4 regions of the Paenibacillus sp. B01 genome follow, and region 4 is predicted to be linked to each of the others. Evidence: riboswitches for the same ligand, from Rfam matches in the RefSeq annotation. Region 4 holds a riboswitch; each other region holds the start of a gene.

Region 1 (4,447 bases), 1.2 Mb from region 4:
GTCCGCGCGTCAAGCGAGCCGCGGCAGGCGAAAAGGCGAAAATGCCGCAGGTCCGTTTGGACCAGCGGCATTTCTCCGCGCCTGCCGTCATGCCGGCGAGGCGGTCAGGAATTCAGCGCCGTGTGGATCGCTCCCAGCAGCTCGCCGTCCAAGTTCTGCCCGTACTCCCAGAACATGATGCCCGCGAGGCTGTTCGCTTTCAGGTACTTGACCTTTTCGGCTAGCGACTGCGTGTCGTCGTAGCTGAGGAAGCCGCCGCCGCTGTTCGTCAGATACGGAGCCTTGGCCGTATCGTCCCATTGGCGCGTCCAGCCGTTTTTGTTGATGAAGCCGGCCTTGAGCTCGTCGTACGTATAGTCGGCCGTGCCGTGGGAGTAGAACGCGCCGCCGATGACCAGCTTGGACGCGGGCAGCCCCTTGCTCTTGAGCAGCTTGACGGCGGTGTCGACGCTGTAGCTGGCGCGCGAGGAGTTGTAAAGCGCCGTATGATGCGTGCCCGAGCCGGCCTGCATGTCGTAGGTCATCACGTTCAGGAAGTCGAACGACGGCTGCACGGCGGCGATGTCGATGTTGCCGAGGCCGTAGTCCGAAGCGCCTACGGCGGCGGTCAGCTGGTACTTGTTGCTGCCTCGGCCGTCCGCTGCGCTGCCTGCGTCGAGCACCGAACGGAGCTTTTGGATGAACAGCGTATAGTTCTGCTTGTCGCCGGCGGCCGGGTATTCCCAGTCGATGTCGACGCCGTCCAGCTTGTTGGCGCGGATGTAGGAAAGGGTGCTGTTCGCGAACGCCGTCCGGCTGGCGTCGGTCGAGGCCGCGCCGGCGAAGCCTTGCGAGCGGCCCCAGCCGCCGACGGAGACGAGCACCTTCAGGCTCGGATTTTTGCTGCGCAGCGTCGTCAGCTGGGCGAGCTTGGAGGCGTCGCCGCCGCTCACGCCGTTGTTGGCCACGTCGGCGAAGGCGTAGAACACATGCGTCAGCTTTTCGGCCGGCACGGTGCTCACGTTCGGGAAATGCCAGTCGGCGACGTAGGCGCCGGTAATCTTGCCGCCCGGAGCGCCGGGCGTCGGAGTCGGCGTCGCGCTAGGCGAAGGCGTCTTGGTCGGAGTCGGCGTAGGCGCGACGGTCGGCGTCGGAGTCGGAGCGGACGAGCAGGCGCCGAGCGATTTCCATGCGCCCCATGGGCCGGACAGGTCGGGGCGCTCGTTCGTCGTCCACCACTTCGCTTCGTACAGCGTGCTGCTGTACACGGCTTTCTGGCCCGCGGTGTAGATCGCCGAGGCCGACCAGGCGGAGACGCCGGTGCAGGCATCGGCGGCATGTGCGGTGCGGACGGCGAGCGAGCCCGGCACGATCGAGCCGATCAGGAACACGGCGAGCAGCAGCGCGCGCAAAGCCTGGAAGCGGGGGGTGGAAGTGCGGGATTTTGCGGACATGAAAGTCCTCCTTTTCAAAAGTAGGATAAAAAAGCGGAATTCGGCAGGCGGCCTCCTTTCACTCGAAGAGTTCCACTATTATCCTATTAAATTCATACCGCTTAAAGGATAGTTTCTCAGAATGGCAGGGGGAAATATCCATTTCTTCCTCTGGGCAGGAGGACAGGGGCGAAAATCGCGTCCATTCGATGATATGAGCAGAAGGGCCTAGGCTGATTTATGAGAAAAGTAAGGGATTTGATGAGGGACTTCTAATAATTCCCGGGCAGGGATTCGACAAAAAACTACGAATATTAACCTTTAATAAAAATGATGAATCATCATGCCGAATTTTCGAGAAGAAAAACGGGGGAACCATACCGGGTGAATGAATCTTGCAAGAGAGGATTCTAGGGAACCTTCAACCGAACCCACAGCTAACTTCGTAGGCATCCGAAGGGAGAAGCAACTTGTGAAGAAAGTCATCCTGTCCATGCTTGGCCTGGTTCTGCTTCTGACGTTCAGCAGCAGCGCGTTCGCGAATACGCCGGATCTCGACAGCGCGATCAAAAAAGTCATCGGCACGCCTTACAAATACGGCGGCACGACGACAGCCGGCTTCGACTGCTCCGGCTTCGTCCGCCATATTTTCAACCAGTTCGACGTCAAGCTGCCCCGCACGTCCAAGTCGCAGGCTCAGGTCGGCTCCAAAGTGGACAAGGACGATCTTCGTCCCGGCGATCTCGTCTTCTTCAATACGAGCGGCCGCGGCATCTCGCATGCCGGCATCTACGTCGGCGACGGCAAGTTCGCCCACGCCTCCAGCAAGGGCGTGCGCTACACGAAGCTGAGCGATTCCTACTACGCCAAGCGGTACGTCACCGCCCGCCGCGTCGTCACCGGCGAGGACTACAGCAAAATGATCGGCGAGGACGACGGCGAGGACGTCGCCGGCGAAGAATAAGCATGGTCGTTGAAGTCCCGGCAGCTTGGCTGCCGGGACTTTGCATCCGGACCCGCAGGGGAGCCGTTGGCGATACAGGAGGAGGAGTCCATCATGAAGCTGTAAGGCCTTAATCATCTGCTGTTCAGCGTCTCGTCGCTGGAGCGGTCGATCGCGTTCTACCGGGAGGCGTTCGGCGCGAAGCTGCTCGTGCGCGGACGGTCGACCGCTTATTTCGATCTGGACGGTCTGTGGCTCGCCTTGAACGAAGAAAAGGATCTCCCGCGCGAGGAGATCCGTCTGTCTTATACCCATATCGCCTTTTCCATTAAAGAGGAGGAGTTCGACGAGGCGGTGTCCCGGCTGCGGATCATCGGCGCGGACATCTTGCCGGGACGGGAGCGGGACGAGCGTGACCGGCGCTCGGTCTACTTCGCAGACCCCGACGGCCACAAGTTCGAATTCCATACCGGCACGCTGGCGGACCGGATGGCCTATTATCGCCAGACTAAGCCGCATATGGAGTTTTTCGACTAGAGGCTTCGCATGGCTCATAGGCCCGCGCAGTCGTTTCGTTAGCGCTTAGAAGCCTCGCTCGCGGACAGAAAGGAACAAGGGGCTGTCCCGGCATCCGTAAAACGGACGTCGGGACAGCCCCTTGCCGCATGGCCGCCTCTGGCGCCGCAGCCTCTCGCTCCTCGGGTTCGCGAACGGCAGAGCCGCGGCTTCTCGCCGCTCGGATTCGCGAACGGCAGCGCCGCTCCAGGCTCCAGGCCTACCGTGCAGCTGCTTTCACCGCTCCCGCTTGCGGCTCGACGAGCGCACGATCAGCTCCGCCGGCAGGATGAGCGTGCGCGGGCCGCTGCCGTCGCCGTTTTCGATCCGGTCGACGAGGCGCTCCAGGCCGAGCGCGCCGAACTGATAGGCCGGCTGCGCGGCCACCGTCAGGAACGGACTCAAAATGCTGGCGAAGCCGAGATCGTCGAAGCAGACGACCGACAGATCGTCCGGCACGGCCAGGCCGCGCTCGCGCAGCGACTGGATGACGCCGAGCGCGAGGAAGTTGTTGGCGGCAAAAATGGCCGTCGGCGGGGAGCTCAACGCCAGCAGTGGGTCGAGATCGCTCGGATTGAAGCCGTCCGAATAGTCGAGATGGCGGACGAGCGTCTCGTCATACGGGAGGTCGTTCAGCTTGAGCGCGTCCCGATAGCCCGCATGGCGCTCGCGCGCGGTGGAGACGTCCTCCGATCCGTTCACCAGCGCGATGCGCTCGTGGCCGAGTCCGATCAGATGCTCGACGAGCCGGCGCGCCCCGTCGCGGCTTTCGCCGAGGATGCGGTCCGCCTGGATGCCGGGCACGTCCCGGTCGAGCAGCACATAGGGAATGCGGTGCTGCTCCAGCAGCCGCAGATGCGGGGCGGAGCCGTCGCCTGCCGGAGCGAACAGCACGCCGTCCACGCGCGTGGAGAGGATCATGTCCACATAGTCCTTTTCCTTGCCGTAATCCTCGTCGCTGTTGCCGAACAGCAGCCTATAGCCGAGCCGCTTGGCCGCATCCTCCGCCCCCCGCGCCAGCGTCGTATAAAACGGGTTGGCGATGTCGGCGATGAGCAGGGAGAGGATGTTCGTCTTCTGCAGGACGAGGCTGCGGGCGTTGGAGTTCGGCACGTACTGCAGCTCCTCCATCACCTGCCGGACCCGCTTTCTCGTCGCTTCGCTGATCCGGCCGGTATCGTTGATGACCCGCGACACTGTCATGGCGGAGACGCCGGCCACGCGGGCGATGTCGTAGATGGTGACCATGAAGCTCCTCCGTTCCCTTTTTACAAGCTGCAATCATTGTAGCCAATGCGGTCTATTGACAGCAAGCATGAGGTCGCTTACATTTGAGTTACCGATAACTCAAATCGAGGAGCGCGGCCAGCCGATCCAAGTCGTCTGCCGGCGCAAAGAGGAGGAGAAGGCATGGAGCATGCGTTGGAAGCGGGAGCGGACGCGATCGTCATGGATGTCCGCGACCATGTCGCGACCGCGCTGCGGGATGTGGCGGCAGGAGAGACGATCCGCTACAAGACAGGCGGGCGGGAAGGAA
Region 2 (4,447 bases), 4.9 Mb from region 4:
GCCGTGAACGGCGCCAGCAGGTTTTTGCACAGGAACATCGCCGCGATCATGCGCAGCCGGTTCGGCAGCTCGCCGGTCGTCCGCAGCTGCGTCATCGCCGCGTCGATGAGCGGGATGCCGGTGCGGCCTTGCCGCCATGCCTCCGCATGCCGCTCCGTCAGGCCGGACAGGTCGACCTGCTCCTCATAGCGGAAAAAGTCCGCGTCGAACCGCGCCTGGTACAGGTAGAACTCCCGCCAGGCGAGCTGGCGGATCCAGCTCTCCGCGCCGGAGCGCGCCGCCGCGGCCGACGGATCGCGCGGCGCGGAGCCAGGGCCTTCGCCGCTGCCCGGCAGCGCCAGCTCGAGCTGGCTCGCGGCGTCCGCCCGCCAGCCGGCCGCTCCGCCGAAGGCAAGCGGCTCGCGCCCGTCCTCGGTCCGGGCGGCATCCAGAGCGAGGCCGTAGGCGCGCTGGGCCGACAGCGCGCCGACGTTCAGCCAGCGCGAGAGGCCGCTCCCGGCATCCAGCGCGTAGCGGTCGCGCAGCTCCTCGTACGCCTGCAGGCTGCCGCCGAGGAACCGCTCCAGCTGCCGCTCGGGGCGCTCGTCCTCCGGCACGGCGGCCGCGAGCAGTCCGATCAGCTCGCCCGGCACGCTCCAGCTGCCGCCGCCGGAGAGCCGGGCGGTCGGCAGGCCGCCGGCAGCGACGGCCGGAGGCGGCGCGAGCCGCGAGCGGACATAACCGTTCCACGCCCGGTAGAACGGCGTGAACACGCGGTACGGCTCTTTTCTTCCCGTCTGCTCCTGGAACGCGTCCAGATCGGCGAGAGGCACGTCCTCCAGCGCCGTCCAGCGCACGCCCCGGCTGCGGCAGACGGCGGCGAGCCGCTCGTCCCGCCGCCGCGCATAAGGCGTATGGTCGGCGGTGACGACGACCTCGCGGATCGGCTCCCGCTCGAGCAGGTCGTCCAGCACGTCGGCGGGATCGCCGTGCAGCAGCTGCAGCTCGGCCCCTTGCGCCGCATAATCCCGCTGCAGCATCCCGGCTGCCCGCAGGAAATGCCGTCCGGGATGGGACTCGGCGCGGCCGTTCCCGAGCTGCGCCGGATCGAGGATCAGCGCATGGATGCCCGGCATGCCGAGGCTGGCGGCGTAGTCGAACGCGCGCAGATCGCCCGCTCGGAGATCCTTGCGGTGGATGAACAGATACATGTCCTTGCCTCCTTGGATCGGCCGCGGCCGATCATGCTCTTTCCGTACTACCCTGCCGGAATGCAAACAAACCGCAGCAGGCGCTCCGAGGGGAGGCTTGCTGCGGTCTGCTCGTCCGGCTTCGAAAGGCTTTTAATCGACGTCCGGACCGCCGTCCGGCTGGTCGGCAGCGTCGTCCGCGTACTTCTCGAACGTCTTGTCGTCCATGACGCGGCGGGCGGACATATAGCGCTTGGCGTAGTAGGACTCGCTCAGCTCGCTGATCGTCACGCCTCGGCTTGAGGAAGCGTGAGCGAACTTGCCGTCGCCGACGTAGACGCCCACATGGGAGACGCCCTTGCCGCTCGTATTGAAGAACACGAGATCTCCCGCCTTCAGGTCGTCTTTGGCGACCTTCTTGCCCATGGCCGATTGAGCCGCGGACGAGTGGGGGAGCGTGATCTTGAACTGCTTGAACACGTAGGACGTGAAGCCCGAGCAGTCGAAGCCTTTCGAGGTGGTGCCCGCCGACTTGTACGGCGTGCCGATGACGTCGCTGATGACGCCGTCCATTTTGGATCCTGCCGATGCGCTTTGCGCGCCTGCCGAGAACAGCAGGGCAAGTCCGAGTGCGATTGCTGCGGCTTTCTTCTTCAAAGCTGAAGTGCTCCTTCCAGAGCCTACGAGGTTAGCTGTGGGGTTCGGTTGAAGGTTCCCTATGATTTCTCGGCCTTCCTGCCTTGCGGCGAGGAGGGCGAAATCAATTCACCCTGAGATGGTTCCCCCGTTTCCATAGTCATGGAACTCGGCATGTTTGAACTGCTTCTGGAAGTGGTATTCTTTTCTTTAAGCTATTTTCCTCCCTTTCCCGACATTTTCTCATAATTCTCATGTTGAAAGAGACAAATGACAGCGCTTGCTTCGGGGGCTCGAGTCGAATCGACGCCTCTGCCGGCGGGCCGCTTCGGCTCTGCCGCATCGAAAAAAAGCGCCCCCCGCGAGGGGCGCTTTTGCGGTCGGCGCGTCGTTCGCGCCGGAGCGATCCGAATCGGGGGATCAGGCCGTGTACAGCGAGTTTTCCATCAACGTGAGCAGCTTCGTGCGCATGCCCATCAGGCGGGTCAGCGCGGCCTCGCTGAGATCGAGCCCTTCCGGGCGCAGGCGGGCGTGCTCGCTCTGCAGGGCTTCCAGCTCCTGCGCGTTCCGGTAGGCGCCGGCGCGGTCCAGCAGATCGCCGGTCGCTTGATGCAGCTGCTCGTAGTAGGCGTAGATTTTTTCGGTCATGGTCAATCTTTCCTCTCTCTCTAAAATGAAACTCTCCTCTAGCATGTCCTGCATTCGATGGCTTCTATGCTCCATTAAAGCTGCGGATGATGATCGTACGATCATCGGCAGATGAAGGTTTGGTGTTCGCGGGGCGGTGCCGGGGCGGCGCTGCGCGGCCGGCCTGGATGTTATATACACCGCATTCGGGTCCGAAAAACAAGACAAAATTGTCAGAGAATTTACACAATTATAGGATGGACATTCGGATTTGTCAACTAACCTGACGTCCTCCGGCATCTGGCTTGTCGGACCAGCAGCTGTACTGCGCGGAGAGGATCCAGACGTCGATCAGCGTGCGGACGAAATGATACCCTTGCTGGATGACGATGGCGGCAAGGCCGGCCCAGGCCATCGCCCCAGCGCTGACGCCGGCTTGCAGCAGGCCCGACAGCAGCAGCAGGACGAGGCTGACGCCTGCCAGCGGCAGCAGGCGGCGCAGCGCCTGGCGGAAGCTCGCCCCTGCGCCCAGGCCGCTTGCCGCGCCGAACTGCAGGCTGAGGATCAGCACATGGAGCAGTCCGATCCAGAGCAGCCACGCTCCGGCCCAGGGCAGCGCGTCCGCGGCCAGCTGCGGCAGCGAGCTGTAGTGCTGGAAGCGTTGGAAGCCCTCCCGCGCAAGCCAGACGGCCGGAGCGAGCGCGAGCGTCAGCTCGGCGGCAGCGAGCAGGATGAACGGCTTCCAGCAGACGCGGATGCCCTCGAGGAAGCGCGTGCCTCCTTCGGCTCCGGACTCCGCGGCATGCCGCACGGAGTAGGCGAGTCCGGCGCTCAGCAGCGGACCGAGCAGCAGGCGGGCGAGCAGCAGTCCGCCCAGCAGCCATAGATACGGATGGGCCAGATCCGTCTTGAGCAGCCGGAACTGCGACTCCGCCCAGAAGATCGCGTCTGCGCCGGAGGCGGCTCCGTCCGCCCCGGGATAGCGCTGCACGAGCGGGCGCACGACGGAGTCGACGAGCCGGTACAGGAAGAAGCCCCACAGCAGCCGGTACAGGAACAGGAAGGCGGCGATCGGCAGATGCTTGACAGTCAGCCCCCAGCCTTGCTTGAGATAGGTGGACACGGGATCACGCTCCTTTCTTCCGCCGCCCTCACCAGGCGAACGCTCCTGCGAGCCATTCCAGCGCCTTGACGATGCCGAGGCTGATCCGCACCCGCTGGTCCGCCGGCGCCTCGGCGCGCAGGAAGTTGTTGATCTGCCGGTTGTCCAGCACGTTGAGCCGATCCGGATCGACCGCCGCCCACAGCAGCGGGGAGGAGGAGGTCAGCTTGAAGCTCGTGTCGGCCTCCACGCCGTCCCACATGCGCTCGATCGTTCGTCCGTCGGCGAAGCGGAAGCGGATGTTCACCGGGCCGTATACGCCGTCGAGGCGGCGGATGACGACCTGCGACTCGTAGCCGGGCTTGCCGCCGCCGCTTTCCAGCGGGGAGACGCGGATCGAGTCGACCGCGTAGTCGGCCGTCTGGCCGCCATAGACGAACTGGCTGAAGTAGTCGTCCCAGCTGTCCTTGGTCACCTGCTCCACGACCCGCTTGAAGTCGGCCGTCGTCGGATGCTTGAATTTGTACTGGTTGAAATACGTCCGCAGGATCTTGTTCATCATCGTCGGTCCCGTCCGCTGCTCGATGCCGGTCAGCACGAGCTTCGCCCGGCTGTAGACGTTGTCGGCGTAGCGGCCATGGGAGCCGTACGACCAGGACAGCAGCTTGAGCGGAGCGGGATCGGTGACGTAGCTCGCCTCCAGCGCGGTGCGCGGCTCGACGCCGTACTCGCTTTCCATGATCTTGTCCTCCGAGTAGGAGGTGAAGCCCTCGTCGAGCCAGGCTTCCTCGAATTCATTGGACGCGACCATGCCGTACCAGTACTGATGCCCGATCTCATGCACGACGGTGCGCTCGAGGCTGTAGCCGGGATTGTCCGTATCGGCGCCGAAGGCGGTCACGAGCGTCGGATA
Region 3 (4,447 bases), 3.9 Mb from region 4:
GAGATCGCACTATTTGCTACCTTATTCGCAACGTATGCTGTGTTGACCGATCGAACAGCAAATGGTCCTACAGCTTCAGAACTGTTTGAAATGAAAGGGGTATTCATTCAAACGTTTCTGCTGCTTACAAGCAGCTTTACATGCGGTTTAGCGATCCATCAAATGCGTAAACAGAACTTAAAAGGCTTGGTTGCATGGCTGCTGGTAACCCTTGGCCTGGGGGCTGGTTTTTTAGGATACGAGATTTATGAATTCGTCAACTATATTCATGAAGGCGCCACACTGGGTACCAGTGCATTCTGGTCTGCATTTTTTGTTCTTGCCGGCACGCATGGCGTACATGTTACTTTCGGTATAGGCTGGATGATACTCATACTATTGCAACTGTGGAGAAAGGGACTGACACCCGAAACCTCATCCAAAGTATTTATTTCAAGCTTATATTGGCACTTTCTTGATGTGGTGTGGATATTCATATTCACAGGAGTCTACCTGACAGGAATGGTGAACAATGGATAATGAGAAGGCTGTAGCATCAATAAAGGTTCACAAAGGTTTTCCGTGGAGCCACTTAATTGGCTATTTGTTCTCAATTTTACTTACTGTACTTGCTTTAATTGTTACGTTCGGATCGAGTTTTTCTACTTCAACGATTCTGGTCATCATTTATAGTTTTGCATTCTTGCAAGCCGCTCTTCAGTTATTGATGTTCATGCATATAACGGAAAGCGCAAATAGCAAGATACAAACCAGCACGATTTTATTCGCAGTCTTTATTGCGATCACAGTCGTTGCAGGTTCGGTATGGGTACTAGCCTCAGGACACTCTTAAATTACCCGGCTCTTTGTCTATCCAACTGGACATGCTAAAATGAGAGAAAGCTGTTCGGGAGGAAAAGAGAATTGCGAATAAATAAATACAACGTTAATGAAGAAGGCTTGCATCGATTTTTTGGCTCACTTGAAGCCAAGATTATGGAGATTATTTGGCAGAAAGAGAAACTGACCATCAAACAATTGCATGAAATTATAAACCAAGAAGATCCCATCTCCTTAACTGCCGTAATGACGGTCATGATTCGTTTAGCGGAAAAGGGACATCTTCGAAAAGAAACGAGTGGCGGCGGACGGAATAAATTGACCTTTTTTTATCCAGTACAAAATAAGGACCAGTTTATTATGGAACAAACCAAAGCCGTTACTGAAGGGCTATTTCAGGATTTTGATGCGCTGATCGTAAGTCATTTTCTGGATCGTATTGACCAGGTGGATTCACTATTAATAGACAAACTACGTGATAAGCTAAGTGAACTCGACGACAGGAATGAAGGTAATCATGATTAAGAAACCGAGAAACATTTTGATCCTGCTTTTCTGTATTGTGGGTTGGGTGGTCTATCAGATGGGATCTAGTGTACTTCATCAGCTGCGAGACGTTCCGGAAAGCACGGATTTGTTACACTGGATAGGGCAGGTTATGTTTGATATTTTCAGCAACCATATGCTTTATGAAAGACTTTTTAATGGACTTATCCTATACTCTTCGGCAGTATTCTTTTACCATCTGATTTCACAAGCAGTGTTACATTTTCGCCTGGAATTATCAATGAGAAGATTCTCGAATCATGAGTTGTCCAGAGAGTGGCAAGCTTTATTCCCTGAGGAAAATATGAGGATTACTGTCATATCGACCCCCTCCTTTGTTGCCATGGCGGTGGGCGCATTGAAACCGAAAATCGTATTATCGACCGGAGCAATTGAAGTGCTTGGGAAAAATGAACTTCAAGCCATCATTTGGCATGAAGTTTACCACTGTCGTTTTTATCATCCCTTGCAAAACCTTATACTAACGCTTACTAGGAAGAGCTTTATGTATTTGCCCGTTATCGAGGCTTTGGTGAAATATTACTCCGTATGGATGGAATTAATGGCAGACCGATATGCGATGCGTCAAATGAACAGTGCGAAGCCACTGGGGAATGCGCTGCTAGTTTTACTTCACCACCAGAACCAAACAGTAGCAACGAAAGGTACAGTTTATTTTGCTGAAGATGCCGTGAACTTCAGGATTAAACAGATTTTAGATCCTTCGAGTAGCTTGCAGATAACGATCGTTACTAAAAGGCAAATGATGTTATCAATACCTGTCTTGATTATAGTGTTGATCATCCCTTTTTTGAGTCATGTCTAGATTAGGAGCAGAACCTTAAGAGTCCGACAAGAATCTGACAGGTTCTGATCTGGATTGACGAAAATGAAAGGATTCTAATCATAAGTAGAAAGGAAAAGGGGGGAATTAGATCGAATTAAACTACATATCGTAGAATAATTAATGCTTAATTCTCAGTATCTGAGAAGCCGGGGAACCATTAATAATGTGGGTGAATTAATTCTTTGGAATTATAGGGTACCTTCAACCGAACCCTTAAGCTAACTCGGTAGGCTGCGAAGGGAGAAAGGGCATTGCAGAAGGCATTATCAGTAATTGCAATTTGTATGGCATTGATTTTTGGAGGGCAGCAAACATTCGCTGCAGAAGGGGATTTGCAAGATGCAGTTGATGAAGTGCTTGGGGTTCCTTATAAATGGGGAGGGACGAGCTCAGCTGGTTTTGACTGTTCGGGATTTATAATATATATATTCAAGCAGTATGAGATTAAACTGCCACGAACTTCTCAAACGCAAGCTAAAGAAGGCGTTGAGGTTGCTAAAGAGGACCTAAAACAGGGTGATCTTGTGTTTTTTAATACGAGTGGAAAGGGGATTTCTCACGCTGGTATTTATTTAGGCGGAGGGAAATTTGCTCACTCATCCAGCAGTAAAGGAGTCATCGTGAGCAAGATGAGTGATTCCTATTATGAATCCCGTTATGTCACCGCACGCCGGGTCATTTCCTCCACATAATGGCAGAAATGCAGTTCTTCGGCGCGAACGAAGAACTGCATTTTTATTTCTACTTATATTACGTGATCTGGAGCTAGAGGGCAGTCATACAGGCTGGATTCCAACTGAATCGTGGCATGGTCAATATTAAATTTTTCATGTAAATCCGCTGAGCATCGCTTCATAAGTTCATCCCGATTAATTGAATCTGAAACGATCAGATGCACTGTTAAAGCATTTTCTGTCGTGCTTATTCCCCAAATGTGAAGATCGTGCGTATTGATGACGGAAGGAATCCTATCGAAATATTCCTTCACGAGTGAGTAGTTAATTCCACTGGGCACCGCATCTAAGGACAGATTAAACGATTCTTTTAATAACCCCCACGTACTTATGAATATAACAAGTACAATGACGAGGCTTATTACCGGATCAAGCCAAAGCCAGTTGGTCCACAATATAACGAATCCGGCAATAACGACACCTAGAGATACACCTGCATCAGCCGCCATATGTAGGAATGCGCCGCGGATATTGATATCTCCCTTGCTGCCGCTAAGGAACATGAGTGCAGTAAATGTGTTTATAATAATGCCTACTGTGGCAACCCAGATAACCGTGTTTCCAGTTACGGGCGCCGGATCACCAAAGCGTTGCAAAGCCTCCCAGGCAATTGCGCCAATAGCGACTAATAAAAAAATCGCATTGAATAAGGCCGCTAGGATGGAAGAACGTCTATAACCGTAGGTTCGACGTTTTGATGGTTCTTTTTTGGCAAGCAAACTTGCGATCCAAGAAAGAACAAGGGCAAGGACATCGCTTAGATTATGGCCGGCATCCGCGATTAAAGCAAGAGAATGGCTTAATACACCGTAGGTCGCTTCGGTAATCACAAAGGCAGTGTTCAATATAATACCAATGAGAAAAGCTTTATTATAATTGGCTGGGCCGTGAGCATGTCCAGCATGATCATGGGAGTGACCCATAGGTATCCACCTCTCTCAATAGCATGTTTAGAAATAATATACCCAACGAGAATTGGGTCTATTCAGCATTACTGTCCATCATATGAATATATGATTATTTATTACTTAGAAAGTCGGAAGGGGCATAACATGTACGGACAATCCTTAACAGTTCTTGTCGTTGACGATGAGGAACGAATCAGACGAGTTCTCCGAATGTACCTTCAGAAGGAGGGATACATCGTAAGGGAAGCAGTGGATGGCCAAACTGCACTCCAAATGGCCACTGAGGACAGGTATGATATTATTTTACTTGATGTCATGATTCCTGGAATGGATGGAATTAAAGTATGCAGCCATTTGCGAAGGATGAAGAATACCCCGATCATTATGTTGACAGCTAAAGGGGAAGAGGACAGTCGATTAAAAGCATTTAAAGCCGGGGCGGATGATTATGTTGTAAAGCCCTTTAGTCCGCGTGAAGTGATATATCGAGTTAGAGCGGTTCTGAAACGATCTTCAGGTCATGAGTTTCCCGTTAAACAATTAGAAAAGAATGTTGTCTATCCGTTCTTAGTGATTGAGGGAGATGCACGACG
Region 4 (4,447 bases):
AGTAGCGGTGGCGGCTCGGCACCGTATTGGCGTTGACGAGCGGCATGCCGTCCCCGTCGAACGCCGTCACGACCGTCGTATGCTGGAAGCGGCCGTCGCCGTTCCAGTCGTAGGTGATCACGTCGCCGAGCTCCAGCTCCGCCGCGCTCTCCACCGGCGTCGCCCGCATGCCGGACGAGCGCGGAAAGCTCAAGTAGAGCTGGAACGCGTTGGACACGGCCCAGCTGTAGCTCCACTGCTCCTGGCCGCCCGTCCGTCCCTTGTACCACCAGCCGGATTCCCTTTTCCCAGTATAGTTCATCGGCGCTTCCCCTGCAAAGACGCACTGCGACACATAATTGGTGCAGTTGACCTCGAATTCCTCGTAAGCGGGATTCGGCTCGTTCCACCACTGGTCCGCGTAGGCCGCGACCAGCTCGCGCCGGTACCGGGCGGCGCGGGAGCGGGTGTTGATGCGCGGAACGACGCCATAGTTAAGGAAAGGACGCGGCGCGCCGGGCGGCTGGATGCCGCTGCCGCCGCCGTTGCCGTAGGAGCGGTGCTCGGCGAGCGCGCTGTCCGCCGCGGCATGGCCGTAGCGCGGCCGCCGCTCGCCGACGAGCGGCTCGACCCGCGTCAGCCGCCAGCTCCCGTCCGCGCCGGCCGGTGCGAGCCATATCCGCTCGCGCTCGATCCGCTCCTCCGTATACTGGCGGCCTTTGTGCTGGACATGCCGCTTCAGATGCAGCTGGAGCACGACCGACACCTCCGCGCCGGATTCGTTGACCTTGACCAGCGCGGCCCGCGTCTCGCATTGGGAGGTGAGCAGATCCCGCTCCTCGGCCCGCTCTCGCTGCCGCTGGAGCCGGTGCAGCAGGCGCAGCCGATGGTCCGCGTCCGTCATGATTCCGGCGAGCGCGCTGTCGCGCAGCTCCACCTCGGCCTGGTTGCAGGCCTGCACATAATGCTGCACGGCGCCGCGCCAGCCTGCGGGCGGCTCGCTCCGTCGCTCCTCCCCGCCGGCATCGGCTTGCGGAGGCCTTTTTCCCACCTTGATCCGCGCCATCCTTCCCCATCCTCTCCGAAGCGCTATTTCTCCATCTTAATTTCCATCCTATGACGGATGCGCTCCGGATTATGATCCTTTTCCATGAGAGCGCTTTAGAGCGACGATGGGTCCGCATGGACGAGTTCCCGACAGCATTTCATCGAATTTTCGCTAAATATAGCCTTTTACAAGACAGGCCGGCCTGAAGTATGATAAAGTTCAGCACATTTCTATTCTGCTGAATTCCACGAAAGTGGAAGCGGGGGAACCAACCGCAGGCGCCTTGTCGCGCCTGCCGGGGTGAATCCGGCGCGCACCCGACGCGCGGCTGCCGAAGCCGCCGCGGACTGCGCCTGGTAGGGCTACTCTCTTGGCCCGAATCCGTCAGCTAACCCCGTAAGCAACCAAAGGAGAGGTTCGACCATGTCTTTGCAGGAACGCTTCACCGGCGGTCCGGAGCCGAGACGGCTGCGAGCCGTCCACCGCTCCGCCGCCTGTTGCGCCGAGCAGGAAATCGCCTGCTCCGCCTCGCTGCCGCTTCCGGTCGTACTGGATGCGTCCGAGGTCATCGAGGAGGCGGGGCACGACGCCCGCCACGCTGCTCTTCTGGTCGAGGAGCCGCTCGCTCCCGACCGCCGCATCCGCCGCATCGACCTGTTCATCAGCCGCACCACGGCGATGCTTGCAGGCGGCAGCGGCGACTATCTGGTCGCGCTTCATCTTTATGCAGGCTCAAGCCTGCACCGTGCCGTCGTCACGATGTCCTACTCCGAGGCTCCCGCCGACTGGCAGAGCTGGAGCGGCTGGTTCCAATCGTTCGTCGGCGTTCCGAGCGACGAGGTCATGTCGGTGCTCTATTATGACGCCGAGTGGATCAGCGATCATCGGGACCGTCTTTTGCGCAAGGCTCTGGAGCCCGGCTCCAGAGAAGCGATGCCCTTTCCCGCCACCGCCTTCTGGAGAAGGCACTACCTCATCGAATCTTCCGACATCCATATCCAGCACTCGATGTAATCCAGGCAACCCGCTGATCCCTGCCGCATGATCCGCTCATGCAGGAAGCCCCCGAAGGGCCATGTCCCTCGGGGGCTTCGCTGCGTTCATGGGGTTGAAAACAGGGACGAAGCGGAGCCGGCTCCGCTTCGTCCCGTTCATTCCGCTGCGCCCTGCTTTACGCGTGGCTCAGCTCCAGCTCCTCTTCCTCGTCGCGGTTGTAGCTCTCGCGGTCGAACTCGTCTTCCGACACGGCGACGAGCAGCGACGACACGGTCGTGCCGGTCGCGTTGACCGCCGTGCGGCCCATGTCGACGACGGCGTCGATCGCGAGCACGAGGCCGAGCCCTTCCAGCGGCAGGCCGAGCGCGGTCAGGACGACCGTCGTCGAGATCGACGCCGGTCCCGGCACGCCGGCGACGCCGATCGAGGAGATCGTGCTGACGAGCACGATCAGGATGTAGTCGGAGATGCCGAGCGGCACGCCGTACACCTCGGCGACGAAGATCGCCACGACCGCCGGCCAGACGCCGCCGCAGCCGTTCATGTTCATCGTCGCGCCGAGCGGCGCGACGAAGCTGGCGATGCGCGGCGACACGCGCAGCCGCTTGGTGATGACCTCCAGGTTGACCGGCAGCGTCGCGTAGCTGCTGCGCGTCGTGAAGGCGACGGCGATCGTCGGGTAGATCTTGCGCAGGAACTTGAACGGATTGAGCTTCGCCCAGAACGTGACGAGCGAGCCGAACGTCAGGATGAAGTGCAGCAGCAGCGCGACATACGTCGCGAGAATGAGGCTGATGAGCGGCTTGAGCGTATCGAAGCCGTAGCGCGCGGCCATCGAGCCGATCAGCGCATACACGCCGTATGGCGTCAGGCGGATGATGTACTTGGTCACCTGGTTCATGACCTGCTTGAGCGATTCGATGACTTGGCGCACCGGCTCGGCCGCCTCCGGCTTGCGCGAGCTGAGCTGCACGATGGCGACGGCGATGAAGATCGCGAAGATCAGCACCGGCACGACCTTGGCGTCGGCCATGTCGCCGATCGGGTTGGACGGCACGAGGTTCAGGATGACCTCGGAGAACGTCGGAATCGTCCGCGCCTCATACCCTTCCGGCGTCTCCTGGGCGATGCCCGAGCCCGGGTTGAACGCCAGCGCCACGAGCAGGCCGATCAGCGCTGCCACGCCGGTCGTGCCGATGAAGAGCAGGATCGTCTTGGTGCCGATCTTGCGCAGCTGCCCGAGGCTCGAGATCGACGAGATGCTGGAGACGACCAGCACGGCGACGAGCGGGATGACGAGCATTTTGATGAGGTTGACGTAAATGGAGCCGAGCGTGCTGATGCTCGTGGCGTCGATCTCCAAGGAGTTCAGCGTCACGCCGACGACGAGGCCTATGCCGAGCGCGAGCAGCACCCGATAGCCGAAGCCGACGCGGCGCCGCGCCAGCCAGACGAGCAGTCCGATGACGATGAGGGAGACAAGCAGGCTGATCCAGTTCGTCTGGAACGCATGCACGAGGTTGTTGTTTTCAGGCAATGAGTCCATCCCCTTCATATCCTAGTGATTTACTATGCTATAGTATACTAGCGAGGTTGACTTCTTATGTCAACGTTTATTTAGCCCGTGAATAATAATTGGCATGAAGCTTCGACGCCTCCAGCTCGCCGAATCAAGGCACTCCAAGCTCCCGCGCCAAAAAACCCGCAGAGCCCGGCGCCTTCACAGGCCGCCTCTGCGGGTAATAGGAAACCGGATCGGCGCCGCATCCCTGTGCAGACGCCATAATCGAGGGCGCTCAGCCCGGCAGCATCGCGCCCATGCGCGTCGCCGACTGGACGACGAGCGCCGACTGCTCGCGTATGATGGCCGGCGTGAAGCGCGCGGCCGGTCCCGATACGGACAGCGCCGCCGCCAGCCGACCGCTGCGGTCGAACACCGGAGCCGACAGCGCCGCCGCTCCCGGCTCGCGCTCCTCCATGCTCGTCGCGTAGCCGAGCCGACGGATCTCCTCCAGCTGCTCGCGGAACGACTGCGGGTCGATTCCTTGCGGCAGCGCCTCCAAGGACATCATCTGCGCCGCCAGCGCCGGCTCGGCAAAAGCGATGAGCACCTTGCTCGAGGCTCCGACGTACAGCGGCAGCCGCACGCCGACCGGCGCCACGCGCCGGATCGCCTGGTTGCTCTGCACGGCCTGGATGCGGATCCGCTCGCTGCCGTCCCGCACGTACAGGCTCACCGTCTCCCCGAGCGTGTCGCGCAGCCTCTCCATCTCCGGCAGGCAGATGACCGCCGGGTCGCCCGACCGCGACCGATGCGCCGACAGCTCCCAGATGCGCATGCCGAGCCGGTAGCGCTCGGAGCTGCGGTCGCGCTCGAGGAAGCCCTTGTCCTCCAGCGTCGCCAGCATCCGGTGTACGGTGCTC

What was found. A riboswitch is a leader RNA that binds a small molecule or an ion and turns the genes downstream of it on or off. The one in region 4 is predicted to bind cyclic di-AMP.
Region 1: another riboswitch for cyclic di-AMP. It lies ahead of GE073_RS16900 (C40 family peptidase); the one in region 4 lies ahead of GE073_RS21890 (hypothetical protein).
Region 2: another riboswitch for cyclic di-AMP. It lies ahead of GE073_RS01090 (C40 family peptidase); the one in region 4 lies ahead of GE073_RS21890 (hypothetical protein).
Region 3: another riboswitch for cyclic di-AMP. It lies ahead of GE073_RS05245 (C40 family peptidase); the one in region 4 lies ahead of GE073_RS21890 (hypothetical protein).

The regions. Positions count from the first base shown of each region.
Region 1 covers NZ_CP045802.1:3,919,053-3,923,499, reverse strand. The annotation lists gene GE073_RS16905 (glycosyl hydrolase family 18 protein) at 105-1,433, opposite strand; cyclic di-AMP (ydaO/yuaA leader) riboswitch at 1,747-1,880, shown strand; gene GE073_RS16900 (C40 family peptidase) at 1,885-2,376, shown strand; gene fosB (metallothiol transferase FosB) at 2,494-2,892, shown strand; gene GE073_RS16890 (LacI family DNA-binding transcriptional regulator) at 3,148-4,158, opposite strand; gene GE073_RS16885 (UxaA family hydrolase) at 4,321-4,447, shown strand, end outside.
Region 2 covers NZ_CP045802.1:240,078-244,524, forward strand. The annotation lists gene GE073_RS01085 (cryptochrome/photolyase family protein) at 1-1,190, opposite strand, end outside; gene GE073_RS01090 (C40 family peptidase) at 1,323-1,826, opposite strand; cyclic di-AMP (ydaO/yuaA leader) riboswitch at 1,832-1,990, opposite strand; gene GE073_RS01095 (hypothetical protein) at 2,226-2,453, opposite strand; gene GE073_RS01100 (hypothetical protein) at 2,707-3,555, opposite strand; gene GE073_RS01105 (M1 family metallopeptidase) at 3,584-4,447, opposite strand, start outside.
Region 3 covers NZ_CP045802.1:1,192,514-1,196,960, forward strand. The annotation lists gene qoxC (cytochrome aa3 quinol oxidase subunit III) at 1-519, shown strand, start outside; gene qoxD (cytochrome aa3 quinol oxidase subunit IV) at 512-832, shown strand; gene GE073_RS05235 (BlaI/MecI/CopY family transcriptional regulator) at 904-1,344, shown strand; gene GE073_RS05240 (M56 family metallopeptidase) at 1,337-2,191, shown strand; cyclic di-AMP (ydaO/yuaA leader) riboswitch at 2,324-2,460, shown strand; gene GE073_RS05245 (C40 family peptidase) at 2,497-2,904, shown strand; gene GE073_RS05250 (cation diffusion facilitator family transporter) at 2,958-3,869, opposite strand; gene GE073_RS05255 (response regulator transcription factor) at 3,999-4,447, shown strand, end outside.
Region 4 covers NZ_CP045802.1:5,103,560-5,108,006, forward strand. The annotation lists gene GE073_RS21885 (amidase domain-containing protein) at 1-1,045, opposite strand, end outside; cyclic di-AMP (ydaO/yuaA leader) riboswitch at 1,254-1,445, shown strand; gene GE073_RS21890 (hypothetical protein) at 1,451-2,041, shown strand; gene GE073_RS21895 (dicarboxylate/amino acid:cation symporter) at 2,199-3,569, opposite strand; gene GE073_RS21900 (IclR family transcriptional regulator) at 3,820-4,447, opposite strand, start outside.